Regions from separate parts of the Pseudomonas sp. KU26590 genome, predicted to be linked through region 2. Evidence: riboswitches for the same ligand, from Rfam matches in the RefSeq annotation. Region 2 holds a riboswitch; the other holds the start of a gene.
What was found. Region 2 has a riboswitch for cobalamin ahead of cobO (cob(I)yrinic acid a,c-diamide adenosyltransferase). Riboswitches for the same ligand answer to the same signal wherever they lie in the genome.
Positions count from the first base shown of each region.

Region 1: it holds a riboswitch for cobalamin, as region 2 does, so the genes downstream of both, OKW98_RS16960 (ABC transporter substrate-binding protein) here and cobO (cob(I)yrinic acid a,c-diamide adenosyltransferase) in region 2, are expected to answer to the same signal.

Region 1 is NZ_CP110644.1:3,857,014-3,860,403, reverse strand. It holds gene OKW98_RS16965 (FecCD family ABC transporter permease) at 1-183, opposite strand, end outside; gene OKW98_RS16960 (ABC transporter substrate-binding protein) at 195-1,196, opposite strand; cobalamin riboswitch at 1,339-1,535, opposite strand; gene OKW98_RS16955 (aspartate/glutamate racemase family protein) at 2,071-2,793, opposite strand; gene OKW98_RS16950 (aldo/keto reductase) at 2,854-3,390, opposite strand, start outside.
Region 2 is NZ_CP110644.1:1,970,132-1,973,521, forward strand. It holds gene OKW98_RS08870 (C40 family peptidase) at 1-332, shown strand, start outside; cobalamin riboswitch at 861-1,087, shown strand; gene cobO (cob(I)yrinic acid a,c-diamide adenosyltransferase) at 1,194-1,805, shown strand; gene OKW98_RS08880 (cobyrinate a,c-diamide synthase) at 1,802-3,103, shown strand; gene bluB (5,6-dimethylbenzimidazole synthase) at 3,114-3,390, shown strand, end outside.

The DNA.
Region 1 (3,390 bases), 1.9 Mb from region 2:
GCCCTCGTCGATAGGGTCGAGGGGATAGCCTGCGGCCCACAGCTTGTTGGCCAGGACCTGAACGATCACTGGCAGGCTGATCGACGTCTCGCCGATCGCCACGCCCGCCAGCACCGCGAGCGCCAACAACGCGATGGCCCAGGCACCATGCCCGAAGATTCGGACGACGCTGACGCGGGACATTCGCAATGACGTCATTGCGCTTGAGTGGCCTGGGCCAGTTGTTCGATACCGTCAAACAGCCGAACGCTGGACTCCATGGCGCTGGCGTCCATGATCACGATGCGATTGTTTTTCACCGCGTCCATGTTGCGTGTGACGGGGTCGGAGCGCAGGAACGCCAGCTTCTTTTCATGATCGTCAGCCGGGAAGCGGCGACGGTCCATGCGCGCGATGACCAGCACCGTCGGATTGGCCTTGGCGATGGTTTCCCAGCCCACGGTCGGCCATTCCTCGTCGGAGTCGATGACATTGCGCATGCCCAGGGTGTCGAGCATGAAGTTGGGAATGCCCTTGCGCCCGGCGACGTACGGGTCGACGTTGATGTCCGGGCTGGAGAACCAGAACACCGCCGAGACGGGTGGGGTGGCGTGGAGTTTTGCCTGCACCACAGCCCGGGCCAGCCGTGTCTGGTAATCGGCGATCAGTTGCTCGCCACGGTCCTGTACGTCGAAGATCTGCGCCAGATGACGCAGGCTTTTGTACAGCGTGTCGATGCGGAAGGCTTCGAGGCGCGTGCCGTCGGCGCCGACGCGGTTGTTCTTGCCCTCGCAGTCGGACGGCAGGATGTAGGCGGGAATGCCCAGATCGCGAAACTGCTCGCGTGTGCCGACGGCGCCCTGCGGCCCGACCATCCATTCAAACTGCACCGGGACGAAATCCGGGCGTTTGCCGATCACTGATTCAAAACTCGGCGCGTTGTCGGCCAGGCGCTCGATGCGGTCGTTGAGGGTTTGGTACTGGGGCAGGACGGGGTTGAACCACAGCGACGTGCCCACCACGTTCGGGCCCAGGCCGAGCGCATACAGCATCTCGGTGGCGGCCTGGCCGATGCTCACGGTTTTCTGCGGAGCGTGGTTGAAAGTCAGCGCTTGGCCGCAGTTGTCCACGGTCAAGGGGTAGACCGTTGACGCCGCCAGGGCGGCAGTGGGCAGTGTCAGCGTGACGAGCAGGGCGGCGAGGCGGCGCAGCGGCATGAACAGCGATCTCCAGAAAGCCTGAATACTGGGCGAAGCAGGCGCTGGAAAGTCCATCCCGACAGGCACACCACAGAAAAGGGCGAGCACAGCGTGCGCGCACGACGCGCAAACGGGAGTCCTTCCCCGGACACCCCGCCGGTGAATGAATATGCTGGCCGGCAGGTCTCCTGACTGGCGCTTCATTGCCTTGCTTCGGCCTTCCCGGAGTAACCCAGTGGCAAACAGGAAGCAGGGCTCGGCGCCTACAGTTGCGGGGACAGTTCCCTTCCAGCGCGCAGTACGCGCCTGGGGATTCCCTATTAATTCCGAGTGGAAACCGGCGGCGGCGATACTAAACGATTCGGCGGGTGGAGGCGAATGCAGTGGCGGGAAGGGGCGTTTTGCGGGCGGCACCGGGCTCATCATCTGCCCGAGCACTTGCGCAGATCCGGCACAGTACCCGATCCGTAGGAGCCGGCTTGCTGCGGGCCGCGATCGGACGAACGCGGTGTGTCAGGCTAAATGGCTGGCGGTGGCAGATCGCAATCGCGGGCAAGCGCGCTCCTACAATGGATCTCGGCAACGCGCGCAATCGTCGGCGCACACAAAATCCGTAGGAGCCGGCTTGCTGCGGGCCGCGATCGGACGAACGCGGTGGGTCAGGCTAAATGGCTGGCGGCCGCAGATCGCAATCGCGGGCAAGCGCGCTCCTACAATGGATCTCGGCAACGCATGCAATCGTCGGCGCACACAAAATCCGTAGGAGCCGGCTTGCTGGCGAATGCGTGGTGTCAGGCGACAGGAAGTTAACTGACCCACCGCGTTCGCCAGCAAGCCGGCTCCTACAGGCGTCGTCAGCCATTCCTTCGCGTCCGGCACCCGAAACCATGACCTACAACTTAAACGGCCAACCGACGATCTTCTTTGGCCGTGGTGTCGCGTAGGTCCGCACTTTCGAGGTCTTCAATCCCAGACGCACCAACGATTCCGCCAGTGCCACCGCTGCCGTGACGCCATCGACCACCGGCACGCCGGCGCGGTCGCGAATGAGTTGATCCAGCCCGGCCATGCCACCACAGCCCAGGCAGATCACTTCGGCCTTGTCCCGGGTCACCGCTTCGATGGCCTGCTCAAGGATCGCCTCAACCGCACGCTGCGGGGATTCCTCCAGCTCCAGCACGCTCATGCCGCTGGCCCGCACCGACGCGCAGCGTTCATACACGCCAGCCAGCTTCAGGCGGTCTTCGATCAAAGGAACGGTGCGGTCCAGCGTCGTGACCACCGCGTATTTATGCCCCAGCAACATCGCCAGGCTAGCCGCCGCTTCGGTGATGTCCACCACCGGTACGTCGAGCAATTCCTGCAAACCCTCGCGGCCATGCTCGCCGTAGCCGGCCTGAATCACTGCGTCATAAGGCCCTTCGTAGGACATCACCCGATCCATTACCGCGATCGCGGCCAGGTAACTTTCAAAGTTGCCTTCCACCGACTCGGCGCCGAAGCGCGGGGTCAGGCCGATAATTTCAGTGCCGGGGGAGGCCACGCTGCGGGCCTGCTCGGCAATGGTCTCGGTCATGGATTCGGTGGTGTTGACGTTGACGATCAGAATTCGCATGGACGGATCTCGCGCAGGGAACAAAGCCGGGCGTCTGGCCCGGCGTCGTTGGGCACGATATCAGTCTTTGCCGGGAACTGGCGCCTGCAGGGCAATGAAGCCCTGATCGCGCATGGCTTGCCAGAAACCATCCGGCATCTGTGCGTTAAGCGCCGTGACGTCTTCGATGATCCGCGAAGGCCGGCTGGCACCCGGAATCACCGCGGCCACCAGCGGATTGGCGAGGACAAAGTGCAGCGCCGCCGACTTGATGTCGACCTGATACTGCCGAGCGATTTCCTGAATGTGCGCGACCTTGTCGAGCATCGCCTGCGACGCCTCCTGATACTCAAAATGCTTGCCGCCCACCAGCACGCCGGAGCTATAAGGCCCGCCGACGACGAACTCGGCGTTGTACTGACGGGCCTTGTCGAACAGCCGTTGCAGCGGCTGCTCATGGTCGAGCAGGGAATACCGGCCGGCGAGCAGGAAGCCGTCGGGCTGGGCTTCTTCCAGGTCCAGCGTCAGTTCGCACGGCTCGACGCGGTTGACGCCCAGGCCCCAGGCCTTGATCACGCCTTCTTCGCGCAGGCGGGTGAGGGCGCGGAAAGCGCCGGT
Region 2 (3,390 bases):
CTGATTCGGGTTTCGATTGCAGCGGCCTGATCGGCTACGTCTACCACGACGCCGCCGGTATTACGTTGCCGCGATCGACGCGGGAAATGATCACCCTGCGTGGCCCCGACATCGACCGCAGCCAGTTGCAGACCGGTGATCTGGTGTTCTTCGCCACCAGCGGCGGTTCCAACGTCAGCCATGCCGGCATCTACGTCGGGGAAGGGCGATTTGTCCATGCGCCGGCCACCGGCGGCACGGTCAAGCTCGACAGCCTCGACAAGCCGTATTGGCAAAAAGCCTGGCTGAATGCCAAGCGCGTTATCCAGCCATCGAACCTGGCCAAGCAATAGTCACCCTGATGCAATGTGTTCAATCGCTGTTGGCGGGCGAACACATGACCAGCGGCGCGAAGCCCGCGGCAAACACACCCCTCCGTGGGAGCCGGCTTGCAGGCGAACCTGATTCATCCCTCGCCGATGATGTGACTGCCTTGACCCCTTCGCCAGCAACCCGATATCTACGGATTGTGTGTACGCCACAGATGGTGGGCGTTACCGAGATCATTGTAGGAGCGCGCTTGCCCGCGAAAGATTTTGCCTGTGACACATCGGTCGCCTGAACCACCGCCTTCGCGGGCAAGCGCGCTCCTACAATGGGGCGTGGTTTACCGACTTCCGCATTGACCGCTGAACCTGCGGGAGCAAGCTTGCTGTCGAACGCATTCGTGCAGACGCTGCACTGTCGTGTGGCCCGACGCCTTCGCCAGCAAGCCGGCTCCTACGATCTCGCGTTTCAGGCAGGCACCGGCTTCTACGGTTTCGCACTCAAGCAGAGGCATGTGCGATCCCTTGATTGACGCTCTGGGGTCAACCCTCTAACCTTCGCGCCATGTTTCAGGTGCCCGGGACTAGGTTGGTCCAATGGGTGAAACAGGGAAGCCGGTGCGATTGCTTGTGCGATCAATTCCGGCGCTGCCTCCGCAACGGTAAATGAGTCAAGGCCACGCACAATGCCACTGTGTTCGCTGAACATGGGAAGGCGCCTGGCCTGCCACGGTTGTGGCAACTCATGAGTCCGGAGACCGGCCTGATCCATCGAACAGCATCACGGAGGGCGATGCTCTGCTGCAGGCCGGGCCTTGTCCGGTGCCTGCCGACAGTCTTTGCCTGTGCCCTCCGTTTGCCACACCTGCCCTCAAGCGGAGAGCTGAGATGAGCGAATCCCCCGAACGTGACGAACGCCACCTGGCGCGCATGCTGCGCAAAAAGGCGGTGATGGACGAGCGCATTTCCAGCGCGCCGAATGAATGCGGGTTACTGCTGGTCCTGACCGGCAACGGCAAGGGCAAAAGCAGCTCGGCGTTCGGCATGCTTGCCCGCGCCATGGGCCATGGCATGCAGTGCGGCGTCGTGCAGTTCATCAAAGGCCGCCACAGCACCGGCGAAGAGATGTTTTTCCGTCGCTTCCCCGAACAGGTGCGTTACCACGTCATGGGCGAGGGCTTTACCTGGGAAACCCAGGACCGCCAGCGTGACATCGCCGCCGCCGAAGCCGCCTGGGCCGTGACCCGGGAAATGCTCAAGGACCCCTCCATCGGCATGGTCGTGCTCGATGAGCTGAACATCGCCCTCAAGCACGGCTATCTGGACCTGGAGCAGGTGCTCATCGACTTGCAGGCACGTCCGCCGATGCAGCACGTGATTGTCACCGGGCGTGGGGCGAAGCAGGAATTGATCGACCTGTCCGACACCGTTTCCGAAATCGGCGTGGTCAAGCATGCCTTTCAGTCCGGTATCAAGGCCCAGAAAGGCATCGAACTGTGAGTGAGCGTCAACCCCGCCACTGCCCGGCAGTGCTGATCGCCGCGCCTGCGTCCGGTCAGGGCAAAACCACCGTCACCGCCGCACTCGCCCGTCTGCACCGCAATCAGGGGCGCAAGGTGCGCGTGTTCAAGTGCGGGCCAGACTTTCTCGACCCAATGATTCTCGAACGCGCCAGCGGCCGTCCGGTGTACCAACTGGACATGTGGATGATCGGCGAGGACGAAAGCCGGCGCCTGTTGTGGGAAGCCGCCGCCGATGCCGACCTGATCCTCATCGAAGGCGTCATGGGCTTGTTCGACGGCACGCCCTCCAGCGCAGACCTGGCCCGGCGTTTCGGCGTGCCGGTGCTGGGCGTGATCGACGGCACGGCCATGGCCCAGACCTTCGGCGCATTGGCGCTGGGATTGGCGCGGTATCAGCCGGATCTGCCGTTTGCCGGCGTGCTAGCCAATCGGGTTGGCACGGTGCGCCACGCGCAGTTGCTGGAAGGTAGCCTGACCGAAGGCCTGCGCTGGTACGGCGCGCTGTCGCGTGAGACTGACATCGAGCTGCCCAGCCGGCACCTCGGCCTGGTTCAGGCCAGCGAGCTGAATGATCTGGACATGCGCCTCGACGCTGCCGCCACCGCGCTGGCCAGCACCTGCGACGCCACATTGCCGCCGGTTGTGACCTTCACCGCGCCCGAGTTCGTTCCCGCCGAACCGCTGCTGGCGGGCGTGAAAATCGCCATCGCCCATGACGAAGCGTTCGCGTTTTTCTACGGCGCGAGCCTGGACCTGCTGCGGGAGATGGGTGCCGAACTGTCATTCTTTTCGCCGATCCGCGACCGTGAATTACCCGACGCCGACAGCCTGTATCTGCCCGGCGGCTACCCGGAATTGCACCACACGGCGCTGGCGGAAAACCACAGAATGCTCGCCGCCATTCGCGCGCACCACGCCGCCGGCAAACCCCTGCTGGCGGAGTGTGGCGGCATGTTGTATCTGCTCGATGCCCTGACCGATGTCGACGGCCACCGCGCCGAAGGGGTGGGCTTGCTCAAAGGCGAAGCCGTGATGCAAAAGCGTCTGGCGGCGTTGGCCCTGCAATCGGTCGAACTGCCGGAAGGCACGCTGCGCGGCCACACCTATCACCACTCCCTGACCAGCACCGAACTGACGCCGATCGCCCGCGGCCTCAGCCCCAATGGCGGGCGCGGCGCCGAAGCGGTGTACCGCGAAGGGCGCATGACCGCGTCGTACGTGCACTTTTACTTCCCCTCGAATCCCCAGGCGATGGCGGCGCTGTTTTTGCCATGAGCCCGCTCCCATGACTGACCACACCTTCACCGACCCGGAACGCGCGGCCGTTTACCGCGCCATTGCCGAGCGTCGCGACATGCGCCATTTCTGCGGTGGCACGGTGGCGCCCGAGTTGCTGGCCCGCCTGCTCGAAGCCGCTCACCACGCACCGAGCGTTGGTCTGATGCAGCCGTGGCGCTTCCTGCGCATCACTGATCAGGAATTGCGCGCGCAGATTCAGGCGCAGGTGGAGGAGGAGCGCATTCGCACCGCCGAAGCCCTGGGCGAACGGTCTGACGATTTCA